Regions from separate parts of the Enterococcus sp. DIV0210g genome, predicted to be linked through region 2. Evidence: predicted binding sites of a transcription regulator. Region 2 holds the regulator's gene; each other region holds the start of a gene.
The links. Region 2 encodes CtsR, which represses protease genes until heat stress. Its sites were predicted from a motif close to TTGGTCAAAAAAGGTCAAANA; they were not measured.
Positions count from the first base shown of each region.

Region 1: IGI64_RS04410 (ATP-dependent Clp protease ATP-binding subunit) is a predicted target of CtsR. The motif match lies at 2,589-2,609, and genes of this name have one in related genera.
Region 3: clpB (ATP-dependent chaperone ClpB) is a predicted target of CtsR. The motif match lies at 3,678-3,698, and genes of this name have one in related genera.

Region 1 is NZ_CP187903.1:894,807-900,191, forward strand. Features, by position in the region: gene IGI64_RS04405 (DUF1827 family protein) at 1-32, opposite strand, end outside; gene IGI64_RS04410 (ATP-dependent Clp protease ATP-binding subunit) at 228-2,465, opposite strand; gene IGI64_RS04415 (phosphocarrier protein HPr) at 2,838-3,104, shown strand; gene ptsP (phosphoenolpyruvate--protein phosphotransferase) at 3,104-4,831, shown strand.
Region 2 is NZ_CP187903.1:2,572,069-2,577,453, forward strand. Features, by position in the region: gene IGI64_RS12240 (peptidase U32 family protein) at 1-482, opposite strand, end outside; gene IGI64_RS12245 (peptidase U32 family protein) at 498-1,421, opposite strand; gene IGI64_RS12250 (ATP-dependent Clp protease ATP-binding subunit) at 1,682-4,171, opposite strand; gene IGI64_RS12255 (CtsR family transcriptional regulator) at 4,179-4,646, opposite strand; tRNA gene IGI64_RS12260 (tRNA-Arg) at 4,781-4,854, opposite strand; tRNA gene IGI64_RS12265 (tRNA-Pro) at 4,919-4,992, opposite strand; tRNA gene IGI64_RS12270 (tRNA-Arg) at 5,010-5,083, opposite strand; tRNA gene IGI64_RS12275 (tRNA-Leu) at 5,094-5,179, opposite strand; tRNA gene IGI64_RS12280 (tRNA-Gly) at 5,198-5,269, opposite strand; tRNA gene IGI64_RS12285 (tRNA-Thr) at 5,279-5,351, opposite strand; tRNA gene IGI64_RS12290 (tRNA-Leu) at 5,374-5,385, opposite strand, start outside.
Region 3 is NZ_CP187903.1:1,354,670-1,360,054, forward strand. Features, by position in the region: gene IGI64_RS06610 (nucleoside 2-deoxyribosyltransferase) at 1-143, shown strand, start outside; gene IGI64_RS06615 (hypothetical protein) at 136-825, shown strand; gene clpB (ATP-dependent chaperone ClpB) at 976-3,585, opposite strand; gene IGI64_RS06625 (lysylphosphatidylglycerol synthase transmembrane domain-containing protein) at 3,777-4,811, opposite strand; gene IGI64_RS06630 (DUF1294 domain-containing protein) at 4,822-5,094, opposite strand; gene IGI64_RS06635 (diacylglycerol/lipid kinase family protein) at 5,171-5,385, opposite strand, start outside.

The sequences.
Region 1 (5,385 bases), 930 kb from region 2:
GAATGGCTATTCGTTACGTTCACTAGTTTCATAGTACCCACCTCTCTTGTTATTAAGGGTTGATTTATTTAATTATAAGGGGTTTTTAATCAAATAGAAAGGATTTTGCCTTGGAAAGGAGAGTGTAAAATAACAATAAAAAAACTATGCAGCAAACGTTTCTTCACGTTTGCCGCATAGTTAGCTGTTTTTTTATGGACAACTTGTTAGTTGGCCATAATAGAAATTTATTCAGCAGCTTCTGGATTTTCTTCTTTTGCTAATCGTTCAGGTTTTGAAGTAACGACGATTTTACCGTCTTTATCCAATTTTGCTTTTAGGTCATGGATCGTTGGATGGTCAAGATAAAACTCAGCAATACCGTCTTCGATTTGTTCTTGGATCGTTCGACGCAATGGACGAGCACCCATGGAAGGATCATAGCCTAAGTCTACTAATTTTTCTTTTACTGTTTCCGGAACATCGATGTGTAATTGTTGCGGAGCTAGCATATCATTGACTTCCTCAAGCATCAAGCTGACGATCTTCATCAAGTTTTCTTTTGATAATGCACTGAATTCGATGATGCCGTCAAAGCGGTTCAAGAATTCTGGTGTGAAATAGTTGTTCAATTGGTTAAGAACAGAACGTGTCACACCTTCGCGAGCAGCACCAAAGCCGACATTTGCTTCTACTTTGCCAGTACCAGCATTACTTGTCATGATGATGATCGTATCTTTGAAGCTGACTGTTCGACCTTGTGCATCTGTCAAACGACCGTCATCCAAGATTTGCAAGAACATATGCAAGACATCTGGATGTGCTTTTTCTACTTCATCCAGCAAGATCAAGCTATAAGGATTGCGACGGACTTGTTCTGTTAATTGTCCAGCTTCTTCGTAACCGACATAACCTGGAGGAGAACCAATCAATTTAGAGACACTGTGTTTTTCCATGTATTCAGACATGTCAAAACGGATCATTGAATCTTTTGAACCGAAAAGCTCATAAGCCAGTTGTTTTGCCAATTCTGTTTTTCCGACACCAGTTGGTCCAACAAATAAGAAGGAACCAATTGGACGGCTTTGTTTGTTCAAACCAACACGATTACGGCGGATTGCTTTTGCGACACGTTCGATCGCATTGTTTTGACCGATGACGTGTGCTTCTAAATCAGCAGCAAGATTTTTCAATTGTGTTTGTTCTTTTTGTTTCAATTCGCCGACAGGGATGCCTGTTCGTTGTTCAACGATTCGTTCCATGTCTTTTTCAGTGATGACAGGTGCTTGTTCATCGCTGACTTGGCGTTCTTTCATTTTTTGAAGTTTGTTGATTTGATCACGGTAATAAGCTGCTTTTTCAAAATCTTCTTCTTGAGAAGCTTGTTGTTTTTGTGCTTCTGCTTCTTGTAATTTTTTCTCAATCGTTTTAGGATCAACGATTTGGATCGTCAAGTTTTTCTTAGAACCTGTTTCGTCCAGCAAGTCGATGGCTTTATCAGGTAAGAAGCGGTCTTGGATATAGCGGTTAGATAATGTAGCCGCTGCCTTGATTGCTTCATCTGTGTATTTTACGTGATGGTAATCTTCGTAGCGTTTTTGCAATCCTTGTAAAATCGTGATGGTTTCTTCAACGGTTGGTTCGTCTACACGTACTGGCTGCATCCGACGTTCTAAAGCAGCGTCTTTTTCAATAATACGGTATTCGTTCAAAGTAGTAGCACCGACCATTTGTAATTCGCCGCGAGCTAATGCTGGTTTCAAAATATTGCCAGCATCCATATTTCCATCACCTGCAGAACCGGCACCAACGATTTCGTGGACTTCGTCGATAAATAAGATGACATTTTCTGATTCGCGGATTTCCTCGATCAATTTTTGCATTCTTTCTTCAAATTGACCGCGGATACCTGTTCCTTGAACAAGAGAAACGACGTCTAAACGAATGACTTCTTTGTCCATCAATTTTTGAGGAACATCTCCGTCAACGATTTTTTGAGCAAGACCTTCAACGACTGCTGTTTTACCAACACCAGGTTCACCGATCAATACAGGATTGTTTTTTGTTCGGCGATTCAAGATCTCAATGACGCGTTTGATTTCTTCGTCTCGTCCGACAACAGGATCGATATCTCCTTGTCGTGCTTGCTCCGTGATATTGATACCATATTCGCCTAAAAGGCCGCTTGGTGTTCCTTGTTGCGGTGGTTGTCCGCCATTAAAATTATTTCCGCCGCCAAATTGAGTAGGGGGCGTTTGATCATAATTGTTGCCTTGCTGCATTTGGCGTGACATAGATCGGAATAAATCATCTAAGCTGCCAAAACCAAAAGGATCATTTTGGGCCATATTGGTCAGACCTCCATTTTGTTGATTTTTAAGTTTTTGATAACAGCTCTGGCAGTAATCCAGCTGTTTTCTTTGTCCATTGACGTTTGCGTATAAATGGATAGTTGCTTCGTTTTTTCCGCAGTTCTGACAAAGCATGGATCTTCACGTCCTTTCAAAAAATGGGTTCATGATTATTTTACATCTCCTATTTAATGAGGTAAAAGAATAACCCTTAATTAACCTTATAATATTTTTAAACATAAAAAAGACAGCTGATCTTATTTGACCATTACTGACCTTTAAGGCTATTATACAAAATATACAGGAAGAATCAAGTGATTTGTTTCGCACTCTATGAGATTTACTCATGGAGTTTTTACCCGAATTTAAATGAAAACTGTTGTAACTAATAAAAAAAAATGGTAATCTTTACAGATGAAAGGGTTGAACTTGTTTAGTGCGTTTTAAACTACTAAAAAAGAAAACCCTCACATAAAAACAACACTCACTTAAAGGAGACCGATCAATATGGAAAAGAAAGAATTTAACGTAGTAGCAGAAACAGGGATCCACGCTCGTCCAGCTACATTACTAGTACAAACAGCTAGCAAATTTAACTCAGATATCAATCTAGAGTATAAAGGTAAATCAGTAAACTTGAAATCAATCATGGGCGTTATGTCTTTAGGTGTTGGTCAAGGTTCTGACGTAACAATCACAGCTGAAGGTGCTGACGAAGCAGACGCAATGGCAGCTATCGTAGAAACAATGAAGAAAGAAGGATTATCTGAATAATGGTTGAAATGCTAAAAGGGATTGCCGCAAGTGACGGTGTAGCCGTTGCGAAAGCTTACCTGCTAGTTCAACCGGATTTATCTTTCAGTAAAGCAACAGTAGAAGATACAGCAGCTGAAGAAGCACGTTTAGATGATGCTTTAGCTAAATCTACTGGAGAATTGCAGCAAATTCGCGAGAAAGCAGCGCAAAGCCTAGGTGAAGCAGAAGCGCAAGTATTTGACGCTCATTTGATGGTTCTTTCAGACCCAGAGATGATTGGTCAAATCAAGCAAAATATCCAAGATAACAAAGTAAATGCTGAATCAGCACTTAAAGAAGTAACAGATATGTATATCGGTATGTTCGAAGCTATGGAAGACAATGCTTACATGCAAGAACGTGCAGCAGATATCCGCGACGTTGCAAAACGCATCTTAGCACACTTATTAGGTGTAACTTTGCCAAATCCTTCAATGATCAACGAAGAAGTTGTCGTTGTTGCACATGATTTGACACCAAGTGATACAGCACAATTAGACCGCAAATATGTAAAGGCATTTATTACAGATATCGGCGGCCGTACTTCTCACTCTGCCATCATGGCACGTTCTCTAGAAATCCCTGCAATCGTAGGAACAAAAGAGATCACTGCTAAAGTCAAAGAAGGCGACATCTTAGCTGTTAACGGAATCGAAGGGGACGCGATCGTGAACCCTACTGATGAACAAAAAGCTGAGTTTGAAAAAGCTGGACAAGAATTTGCAGCCCAAAAAGCAGAATGGGAAAAATTAAAAAATGCTGAAACAGTTACTGCTGACGGCAAACATTTTGAATTAGCTGCAAACATTGGTACACCAAAAGACTTAACAGGTGTTCACAATAATGGTGGAGAAGCAATCGGTCTATACCGTACAGAATTCTTGTACATGGATGCACCAGACTTCCCAACAGAAGAAGACCAATATGAAGCTTATAAAGCTGTATTGGAAGGCATGGACGGCAAACCTGTTGTTGTTCGTACGATGGATATCGGCGGAGACAAAGAATTGCCTTACTTGCAATTACCACATGAAATGAATCCGTTCTTAGGTTACCGCGCATTGCGTATCAGCCTATCAGAACAAGGTGACGAAATGTTCCGTACGCAATTGCGTGCCTTGCTTCGTGCATCTGTTCACGGAAACTTGCGTATCATGTTCCCAATGGTAGCAACTTTGAAAGAATTCCGTTCTGCAAAAGCAATTTTTGAAGATGAAAAACAAAAATTGATCAGCGAAGGAACAGAAGTTTCAGATTCTATCCAAGTGGGTATCATGATCGAGATCCCAGCAGCAGCGATCATTGCTGACAAATTTGCTAAGGAAGTTGACTTCTTCTCAGTAGGAACAAACGACCTTATCCAATACACAATGGCTGCTGACCGTATGAACGAACGTGTATCTTACTTGTATCAACCATACAGTCCTTCAATCTTGCGTTTACTTAAAAACGTGATTGACGCAGCTCACGCTGAAGGTAAATGGGCTGGTATGTGCGGAGAAATGGCCGGCGACCAAACAGCTGTACCATTGCTAGTAGGTATGGGACTAGATGAGTTCTCAATGAGTGCAACATCTATCCTTAAAACACGCAGCTTGATGAAACGTTTAGACACAACTAAAATGGCTGAACTTGCAGATCGCGCAATCAATGAATGCGATACAATGGAAGAAGTCGTTGAACTTGTTAACGAATACGTGAAATAAGCAAGCTTATCGTTTAGCAAAAAATGGCTAACAACAGAAAACACCTCTTGCGATTCTTCGGAATCATAAGAGGTGTTTTTTTGTTTTAAAGAAATCTAAGAAAAAAAGGAAATGCGGAAAGCGACTTTCGAAAAATTATCCTTAATGCTCAAAGCAGAGCGCTGAGTTTACGACCTCTCATAAACGGTGTTCACAGCATTGCTTCTGCGGAATTAAGAGAAGGAAATTAAAAATATGGAAAGCTATTTCTAATTCCTTCTCTTAATTCTTGAAGCAGGACATGCTGCTCGCGACCTCTGCTTAAACGGTGTTCACGAACTAGCTTCTTCGGTGATAAGCTTTTTTACTGGAAAATATGAAAAGCTATTTCCCAATAAAAAAGAGTCTTACCGCTTGAAGCAGACCAGCTCGTTCACAACCTCTAATAAACGGTGTTCAAAAGCTAGCCTCTGCGGCATTAACTCAAAATCCGCGAAAACATGAAAAGCTGTTTCCGCGGATTCTTCTTTAATGCTTGAGGCTGAGCAGCTTTTTCACGACCTCTATATTAAAAA
Region 2 (5,385 bases):
TTACGGATTTCTGCTACTTCTTCCATCGAAACTTCACGCGCTAAAACAACTCGTTCTAAACCTTCTTCTTTCCAAAATTCCAATGTTTCGTAGTTTGTTGCTGATGCTTGTGTCGATAAATGGATAGGCAAACCAGGCGCTTCTGTTGCACAAATCTCGATCAATGCTGGGTCAGAAACAATCACTGCTGAAATTCCAACATCACGCAAATTACGGAAAAATTCCCCTGCTCCTTCTTGGTTTCCCTCATGTGTGACCATATTTGCGGCAACATAGACTTTTGCATTGTGTGCTTTGGCAAATGCCACACCTTCTGCCATTTCTTCATAGGAGAAGTTTCCCGCACGGCTTCGCAAACCATAGGCATTCCCGCCGATATAAACAGCGTCCGCACCATAATGGATCGCTGTCTTCAATTTTTCCAGTGTTCCAGCTGGAGCTAGGACTTCTGGACGTTTTAATTTTTTCTTTTCAGTAATCATTCATCCTGTACTCCTTTACTTGATTGCTTCAGGATCTAGGTAAAAGAATCCTGTATCTAATTCTCGATTTTCAGGGTGTAATTCTTTTATTCTTTGAGTTGCGGCTTCTTGTTCTTCTGGTGTCCAAGTTCCTGACTCGATTTTTTGTTTAGCTTCTACAAAAATTTTCGCGACAGCAATAAACCGATCACCGGGAGTAAAGATACCATCCAATTTCCACGTACGGTAATTTTCGTCAAATAGCAACTGCAATTCATTACTTAAATTGATATCGTTATTCGCAAAAATATGCGTACCATGCGTGTCTTCATAAATAGAATAATGTGTTTCGTCCTTTTTGGGTTCTGAGATGAAAAGCCCACGTTCACGGCTGACTTCTTCATCTTGTTTGGTAAAGTTATAATAGTTTTGCAATAACGGACGTTTAGATTGATGAATACATGTTGCCCCATAAACGAGTACTTCTGCAGGGATCTCTAACATTTCCTGCATTTTCTTCATTTCTTCAAAAGGCACTTCTCTCGCTAATACTGCGCCAACTGCTCCTTTTTTGCCCCAAAAATTGATTTGACGTGAACTAGTCACAAGTGTCTCACCATCGTATATATAAGGTATTTGAAGGTCAGCATTCTTTTTCATTGTATAAATGACCCCAGTATCTCCGACAGTGATGACATCCACATTGATCTCTTTTAGGAAACGAAGATATTCAGGGATTTTTTTCATTTTTTCCGGGTGCATGAGCCCGTTCACAGCGATATTCGCTTTTTTACCATGTTTGTGAATCAATTCTACTAATTGGCGCTGCTCTTCTCGTGTAAAAGAATGAGGCAGTCTTAGACCAAATGTCTCTTCGCCAAAATATAAAGTATCTACGCCTGCTTCCAGCAATTCTTCTGCTTGAGCCAGGGACTCGATAGTCGTAATGATTTCTATCATGTTTACCTCCTTCTGCAACGTCATAATAGTAGCATAGCTGTCAGAACTTTCCAATAGAACTTTTATTTAAAGTCGGATTTTTGAAAGTTTCAAAGAGGGGATTTTTTTAAAAGAGAGCGGCTATCTTATATCAAACAAAACAAATTTATCTGATGTTCAAAATACCGATTTTTCTATTTTGAAAAAATATTTGTTATTTTTAATAAAAAAAGACTGGGACTTGTCAATGAATGACAAGTTCCAGTCTGTATAATCTTTTATTATGCTTGAGGGACTAGATTTTTTTGTTTAGGTTTGGGCTTTCGTACATTTAAAGTGATTTTACCTTTTGAACCGCCAATCGTTACATGATCGCCAAGATGGATTTGTCCGCTTAATAATGCTTCGCTTAGACGATCTTCTACTTCTTTTTGCAATGCTCGGCGGATTGGTCTTGCACCATATTCTGGATCAAAACCGACTTTTCCGATCACATCGATTGCAGCTTGAGTGATTTTGATTTTCACACCTTGTTCTGCTAAACGTTTGACGATTGTTCTGCTCATGATTTGGACGATTTCATGGATTTCATCTTTTTCTAGTGAACGGAATACGACCGTTTCATCGATTCGGTTTAGGAATTCTGGACGGAATGCTTTTTTCAGCTCTTCCAAGATACGTTTTTGCATTACTTTATGGTCTTTTGTTATGTCTTGGACATTAAATCCGACATTTTTTTCTTCTCGAATTTGTGTTGCGCCAATATTTGAAGTCATGATGATGATGGTATTTCTAAAATCAACTTTTCGACCTTTTGAATCAGTCAAATGTCCATCATCGAAGACTTGAAGTAATAGATTGAAAACATCTGGATGAGCTTTTTCAACTTCATCAAGCAAGACCACAGAATAAGGTTTTTGACGGATTTTTTCGGTTAATTGTCCGCCTTCATCGTAACCGACATATCCTGGAGGTGAGCCAATCAAGCGGCTTGTGCTGTATTTTTCCATGAATTCTGACATATCGACACGGATCAATGCATTTTCACTGCCAAACATTGCTTCTGCCAATGCTTTTGCTAACTCTGTTTTCCCGACTCCTGTTGGCCCTAAGAACATGAATGAACCGATTGGGCGTTCTGGATCTTTCAATCCGCTGCGGGCTCTGCGGATCGCTCTTGAGACAGCTTGGACCGCTTCGTTTTGCCCAACGACACGTTTGTGGAGAATCGATTCTAATTCCAGCAAACGTTCGCTTTCTTTTTTCTCTAATTGGCGCAATGGTACGCCTGTCCATTGTGATACCACAGCAGCAATGTCTTCTTCTGTTACTTTGTCAGAATAGCCAGTATTCTTTTCAGCTTCTGCCATCATTGATTTTTCTAGTTTCTGATAGACACTCTTTTCTTTTTGGCGTAATTCAGCCGCTGTTTCAAAATCTTGACGGCGAATTGCTTGTTCTTTTTGATCAATTAGGTCTGAGACTTGTTTTTTTAATTTATCGATTTCTGTTAATTCAGTCGTCCGATCTAAGCGTACTTTTGCAGCAGCTTCATCAATCAGATCTATGGCTTTATCAGGTAGTTGTCTAGAATTGATATAACGAACAGACAATTGCACGGCTGCTTTAACTGCTTCATCTGTTATTTCTACGTCATGGTGTTCCTCGTAACGTGAACGCAGACCTTTTAAGATTTCTTCCGTCTCATCTGCCGTTGGTTCATCTACTTGGATACGCGCAAAACGTCTTTCCAAAGCAGCGTCTTTTTCGATGTATTTTTGGTACTCATCAAGTGTTGTTGCGCCAATCGTCTGCAATTCTCCACGTGCTAATGCTGGTTTGATAATATTTGAAGCATCGATTGCTCCTTCTGCTCCGCCAGCACCGATCAGTGTATGCAATTCATCAATAAACAAGATGATTTGGCCGTCTTGATAGATTTCGTCGATTACTTTTTTCATGCGGTCTTCAAATTCACCGCGGTATTTTGTTCCAGCAACTAATGAGCCCATATCCAGCATCATCAAGCGTTTGTCTTTCATCGTATCAGGTACTTCGCCATCAACGATTTTTTGAGCAAGACCTTCTGCGATAGCTGTTTTACCAACACCAGGCTCGCCTACTAAAACAGGGTTGTTTTTTGTTCGTCGGCTAAGGATCTGAATCAGTCTTTTGACTTCATTTGTGCGTCCTACTACTGGATCCAATTGATTTTCTCTTGCTGATTTTGTCAAATCTCTGGCAAGTGAATCAAGTGTTGGTGTTCCTTTCACTGATTTTTTACTTTGCGGTGTACGACGGCGGTTCATCCCGTTGCGTACATCTTCGTTCAACCCCATTTTTTTCTTTAAGGATTGGCGAAGTTTAGGCAAGCTGACACCTAGGTTTAATAGGATTCGGTTAGCCATGATACTTTCATCTTTCAGTAAGCTAAGCAATATATGTTCTGTACCGATTTTCTTTGCTTCCATTTTTTGTGCATCGCTGCTAGCCAAAGCAAAAATCTGTTTGGTTCTTGGAGAATAAGGGAGATATGCACCTCTTGTATAAGATTGTACCTCTCCATAACCAATAAGATGTTCGATTTCTTCGCGGATATCCATATCATCAATATCCATTTCGCGAAGTGTCTTTCCAGCTATCCCATCTGGTTCTAATACTAATGCTAGTAATAAATGTTCTGAACTAACAGATTGGTGCTTGAATATTTTTGCTTCTTGTTGTGCAAGTTCTAACACGATCTGTGCTTTTTGCGTAAATAATACATCCATTTATGATTCACTTCCCATCTTCATAACTTAAACGTTCAAGAAAAGCTCTTAAAATCTGAGCACGAATATAGTTCTCGTATTCGCCAAAGTTCAATGTACTTTTAGCTACTGCGCTCAGCATTAGATTCCCTTCTTTTTTCGTAATAATTTGATCTTCGTATAATTTTTGAACAATTGCGAATGCATCTTTTTCATTGATCGTTTTATCAAATAAATGATTGATTTGATCCAACATTTGCCGTTTATCCGAAATTTGGACTTTTGCAATTCGTATATAACCGCCGCCTCCGCGTTTGCTTTCGACTAAATAACCGCGTTGAATCGTAAATCTGGTATTGATAACGTAATTGATTTGCGAAGGTACACAATTAAAAAGATTAGCCATTTCAATTCTCTGAATCTCTATCATTTCATTTTTTTCTAAAAATTTCTTGATGTATGACTCGATTAAATCTGAAGTATTTTGATGTGCCATCACATTCATTCCTTTGACTAATATTGACCTTAATTATAGCGAAATTAATAAGAGAATGAAAGGAGAAAGCTTTTTGTTAAAAATATTTTTAAATTAAAGACAAAAAAAGATACGGAATGAAAATTCCGTATCTACGCGCCCAAGAGGAGTCGAACCCCTAACCTTTTGATCCGTAGTCAAACACTCTATCCAGTTGAGCTATGGGCGCATATTCAATTGTTAAAGATAGTATAATCCGAAATACTGTAAAAAGCAATTAAAAATAAAAAAAATCGGGAAGACAGGATTCGAACCTGCGACCCCTTGGTCCCAAACCAAGTGCTCTACCAAGCTGAGCTACTTCCCGAAAATATAAAAAGACTACGCGCCCAAGAGGAGTCGAACCCCTAACCTTTTGATCCGTAGTCAAACACTCTATCCAGTTGAGCTATGGGCGCATATTACAAATGCCGAGGACCGGAATCGAACCGGTACGGTGATCACTCACCGCAGGATTTTAAGTCCTGTGCGTCTGCCAGTTCCGCCACCCCGGCGTTTAGTGGTTTTGGCAAAGCGGAAAACGGGGTTCGAACCCGCGACCCCCACCTTGGCAAGGTGGTGCTCTACCACTGAGCTATTTCCGCATAGCAAAATGCCGGCTAAAGGATTTGAACCCTCGACCCTCTGATTACAAATCAGATGCTCTACCAACTGAGCTAAGCCGGCCTATTCACAATAATCATATTTATGCGGGTGAAGG
Region 3 (5,385 bases), 1.2 Mb from region 2:
TTCAAGATTTAGCAGAAAATCAGTTCCATTATTTAAATCTTTATACTGTCGGATTGATCAAATTAAACGGTAATATCTTTGACTCAGAAGAATCGTTGTTCGAAGAAATCAATCAACGTCTATTGGAGGAATCACATGTTTAAAGAAACAAAAAAAGTTCAGTTTGCTTTACTTCTTTTCGGTATTTTTGTTGTTGGTTATAATATTTTTGAATTTGTTACAGGTAAATATTCTACCACTCAAGGTGTAACATTTATTGTCGAATCACTTCTAGGAATCGTTTTGATTTTCTTGCCTCAGATCATCTGGCGTGTTTTTCGGATCGAGATTCCCAGCGCAATTATTTTATTTTATTGGTTTTTCTTATTTATCTCTGTTTTCTTGGGAACAGGACTTCATTTGATTAGCCTGATTTCCTTCTGGGACAAAATCTTGCACGCGGTTAGTCCAATGGTATTGACTGCACTAGGTTATGGTTTGATTGGCTATCTATTAAAGGATGCTGACCTAGAAAAAACAAGTCCTTGGTTATTCTTACTCTTCGGGTTTGCCTTTGCTGGTCTTTGCGGTGTTTTCTGGGAGTTCTGGGAATTCTTGTGCGACCAATTCTTAGGTATGAATCTACAACGTTTTGCAAGTTCATCTGGTGAGTTATTTGTTGGTCGTGCTGCCTTGATGGATACAATGGGCGATTTGCTGACAAATACGATCGGCGCATTGATTATGGGAATATTTGCTTGGTCGCAAAGTCGTAAAAAAGCTGTTTACTTTGAAAGCTATCGTTTGAAAAAAGGGAAAAAGAATCGTACGATCAAATACCAATAAAGAGTACCAAAAAATGGAGCCCGGCATGTAAAATATGCCAGGCTCTTTTAATTTTAACAATACAAAAACCTTTCCTTTGACATCACTTGGACACTCAAAGGAAAGGTTTATTTGATTATTTGAGTAAAATCGTCTTACGGTGAAATAAGCTTATTCTGGTTCTGTCCATTCGCTTGTTTCAAATTTTAATTGATTATCAAATAACTCAATTTTAACTTTGGATTTTGGCAAGATATGTCCTGCAACGATTTCTTTTGCTAAAGGCGTTTCTACTTCTTTAGTGATAAATCGTTTCAATGGTCGCGCACCATAAGCTGGTTCATACGCATTCTCTGCAATCCATGTTTCAGCTTCATCGCTGATTTCTAGCTGGATATCTTGATGTTCTAAACGTTTTGCCAATTGTTGTATCATTTTTTCGACGATACCTTTGACATTTTCCAGACTTAGTGGAGTAAATAGGATCGTATCATCGATTCGGTTCAAGAATTCTGGTTTGAAGTTGCCTCTCAAAATCGTCCGAACTTGTTCTTCCACTTCTTCTGGAATCGTTCCTTCTGCTGTGACACCTTCTAACAACAATTGAGAGCCAATATTGCTTGTCATGATCAAAACAGTATTTTTAAAATCAACTAGACGACCTTTTGAGTCTGTTAGACGTCCATCATCCAACACTTGTAATAAAATGTTAAAGACATCTGGATGGGCTTTTTCGATTTCATCGAGCAAAACGATTGTATAAGGATTGCGTCGGACAGCTTCTGTCAATTGGCCGCCTTCTTCATAACCGACATAGCCTGGAGGAGCTCCAACAAGACGTGATACGGCATGTTTTTCCATATACTCACTCATGTCGATACGGACCATGTGATCTTCAGAATCAAAGAGATTTTCTGCCAAAGCTTTTGCCAATTCTGTTTTCCCTACCCCTGTTGGACCAAGGAACAAGAAGGAACCGAGTGGGCGATTTGGATCTTGCAGTCCCGCACGGGAACGAATCACTGCATCGCTTACTGCATCCACTGCTTCATCTTGACCAATCACACGTTTATGCAATGTTTCGTTTAATTTAATCAGTTTTTCGCGTTCGCCTTCAACAAGTTTGGTTACTGGGATCCCTGTCAAACGACCGACGACTTGTGCGATTTCGTTTTCAGTAACTGATTCTTGAACCATTTTAACGTCGCTGTCTTTGGCTTTTGCTTCTAATTCTTGCAGTTCTTTTTCCAGTTTAGGGATTGTTCCATGACGCAGAACAGCTGCTCTTTCAAGATCATAGTTGTTTTCTGCGTCTTCTAATTCGTGTTTTGCTTTGTCGATCTCGCTCCGTTTTTCAGATACTGTGTTGACTTCTTCTTTTTCAGTTTCCCACTGCATCTTCATGGCATTTGCTTCTTCACGAAGTTCAGCTAGTTCGGATTGCAGGTTTTTCAGACGTTTTTTACTTGCGTCATCGGATTCTTTTTTCAGAGCCGCTTCTTCGATCTCTAACTGCATCAAACGACGTGTGACTTGGTCTAATTCTGTCGGCATCGAATTCATTTCGACACGAATCGTTGCACTGGCTTCATCGACAAGGTCAATTGCTTTATCTGGTAAAAAACGGTCCGTGATATAACGATCCGATAATGTCGCAGCTGCGACTAGCGCGTTATCATGGATATTTACGCCGTGATGGATCTCAAAGCGTTCTTTTAGTCCACGAAGAATACTAATGGTATCTTCAACTGTTGGTTCTTTGACTAATACTTTTTGGAATCGGCGTTCTAATGCTTTGTCTTTTTCCATATATTGACGGTATTCGTCTAATGTCGTTGCACCGATCAGATGCAATTCACCACGAGCAAGCATTGGTTTCAATAAGTTTCCGGCATCCATACTGCCTTCTGTTTTGCCAGCGCCTACGATGTTATGGATTTCATCAATAAATAAGATAATGCGGCCATCGCTTTTCTTGACTTCTTTTAAAACGGCTTTTAGGCGTTCTTCAAATTCGCCGCGGAATTTCGCGCCGGCAATCAACGCACCCATGTCTAAAGAGAAAATCGTTTTATCTTTCAAGTTTTCCGGTACATCTTTGCGAACGATCCGTTGTGCTAACCCTTCGATGATTGCTGTCTTCCCTACACCAGGTTCACCGATCAGCACAGGATTATTTTTTGTTTTACGTGAAAGAATACGGATCACGTCGCGGATTTCTTCATCTCTTCCGATAATCGGATCTTGTTTGCCGCTGCGGACTTGTTGAACAAGATCAACGCCGTATTTTTCTAATGCTTTGTATTGTTCTTCTTGGTTTTGTGATGTCACTTTTTCACCTCCGCGCATTGTTTCGATGGATTGACGGAGTTCTTTTTCGTTCAATCCTTGTTGGTTCAAATATTTTGTCAAACGATAATTTTTCAATTTCATCAAAGCCAGCAAAACAACTTCTGTTGAAAGAAATTCATCGCCAAAGCTTTGTCTGATTTGGTCTGCTTCATTTAATAAACTAAACAGATTTTGACTTAGATTCTGCCCATATTGCACATTGCTCCCAGCTACTGTTGGATATTCATCCAGCATGCGGTCAACTTCATGTTCAAAATCTTCGACATTTAATCCTGCATCAGTGTAAAAGTTGCGGCCAAAGTGGTTCGGCTGCAAAAAGATTTTCCAAAGATGAGCAATGTCGATTTCTTGGTGTTTTCGAGTCACGGCAATTTGCTGTGCTTCGGCAATCGCTTCTTGAAGCGTGGTTGTCATTTTTTCAATATTCATAGAAAGTCTCCTCCTGTAAAAAAGAGTCAAACAATAGTCAAGACGGGTTATTTCTCCTTGTACTATCGTTCCTTGATTCTTATTATACTCTTTTGGTCAGTAATGGTCAAAAAATATACACTGTTTCTTTCCTTTATTTTTCCAAAAAAAGAAGAACAAAACATCAGTCTTTCGTCTGATGTTTTGTTCTTTTAGGCTTTTTCTTTTTTTGCTTCGCTGATATTCAACTGGATTTCTTTTCGTTTTTCCCCTAATACGTAGAAAAAACCATAAATAAACGGTAAAACAAAGGTACTGAAACGATAAAGCAGTAAGGATGAAGCACTGTCTACTGTTCCCACGATTGGGCGAAATAACAGCATATAAACAAACTCGAACGATCCGATTCCTGAAGGTGTTGGCAGAACACCTGAAAGAACGACAGCAAAACTGATATAAGAAAATGTCAGCAAGAAATCGATATTCGGGTGGTTCTCAATCAACGTGATATAAGGAATGATATACCAGATTGCCAATTTCAATAAATTCCATAGATAGATCTGCCAAAAAGTCGTCTTGTTTTTGATAACAGCAGCCATAGCTTCCCGCAGCGAATAGATATGGAGATTCCAATTATCGATTTTTTCTCGAATAGCCGGCTGCTTGATGAATTTATCTGTTAGAAAAACAAACAGGACTTGCAGATTTAAACTCATGGATAACATCAGCAAAAAAGCGATGATGATCATCGTCAGAACAATCCCCGCCAAGATAAATAGAAACAGCTTGGACGGTCGGTCAGGAAATAAAAGAAATTGGAGAATTATTCCTACAACAGCGTAAGTAATTACCGCAATCTTGTAAATGATCATGTGCAGCGTCGTCACGCCGATCCCTTTTGAAAAAGGCATTCCTTTTTTATTATAAAAATAAATTTCTGAGATCAAGGTTCCTGTACCAAAAGAAACGATTCGGTAAAATGCGATATAGCATGAAGTCCAAAAACCATCTTTGACAGAAAAATCAGGCGTAAAAATCTCAGCAAGCGATTCGATGACCTTTCCTTCTGTGATCTGATAAACCGTTCCTAACACCACGACAGCAATCAGGACCCACCAGCTGGTTGAAAGAAGTTCGGCAAAAATCGCTCCTAAAGAATGTTCCACTAAATAAAAAATAACAAATAGAATAATAGCAGATAATAAAATATTCAAAAATAATTTTGTTTTTGTATTTTTGTTTTTCATCTCGATCCCCTCAATGAAAAAAATAAACGAGAACTGCGGCCACTGCGATTCCTGCTAGAAAGCCAACTGCGAATTTTTTCTTTTGGGTCTTATGTCTAAAAAACTGACGACCCGCCATTCCGCCTAGTCCTCCTCCGATAAGTCCGACAAAAAGCAGATTTTTTTCTGGGACTCTCCAGCCGCCTGTTTTGGCCCGATGTTTGTCGTACCCCATCAAAACGAATAGATACAAATTAACAATAATCAAATAGACCCACAATGGATGATGAATGAACACGTTCATTTTCTTCTGTTTCCCCCTCTAAAAAGCGTACCTTTCTAGAGTACCTTAAAATGTTATGAGATGCAAAGTGTATTTTCTATGGGACAAAAATCGTCAAACCTTTAGGAACCATCGTCATCTTGATAGGAAGATTACCTGTATCATCCCCGTCCGTTCGTGTGCCGACTTTTGATTCTTTTGATTCGATCTCTAATTCGCTGGATGTTAAATAATTGATTCCCGGAATCTCGTAAAATTTTCCGCGTACGATTTTGTGCAAGTAAAAAACATAACGTAAAAAATTTAATTTGG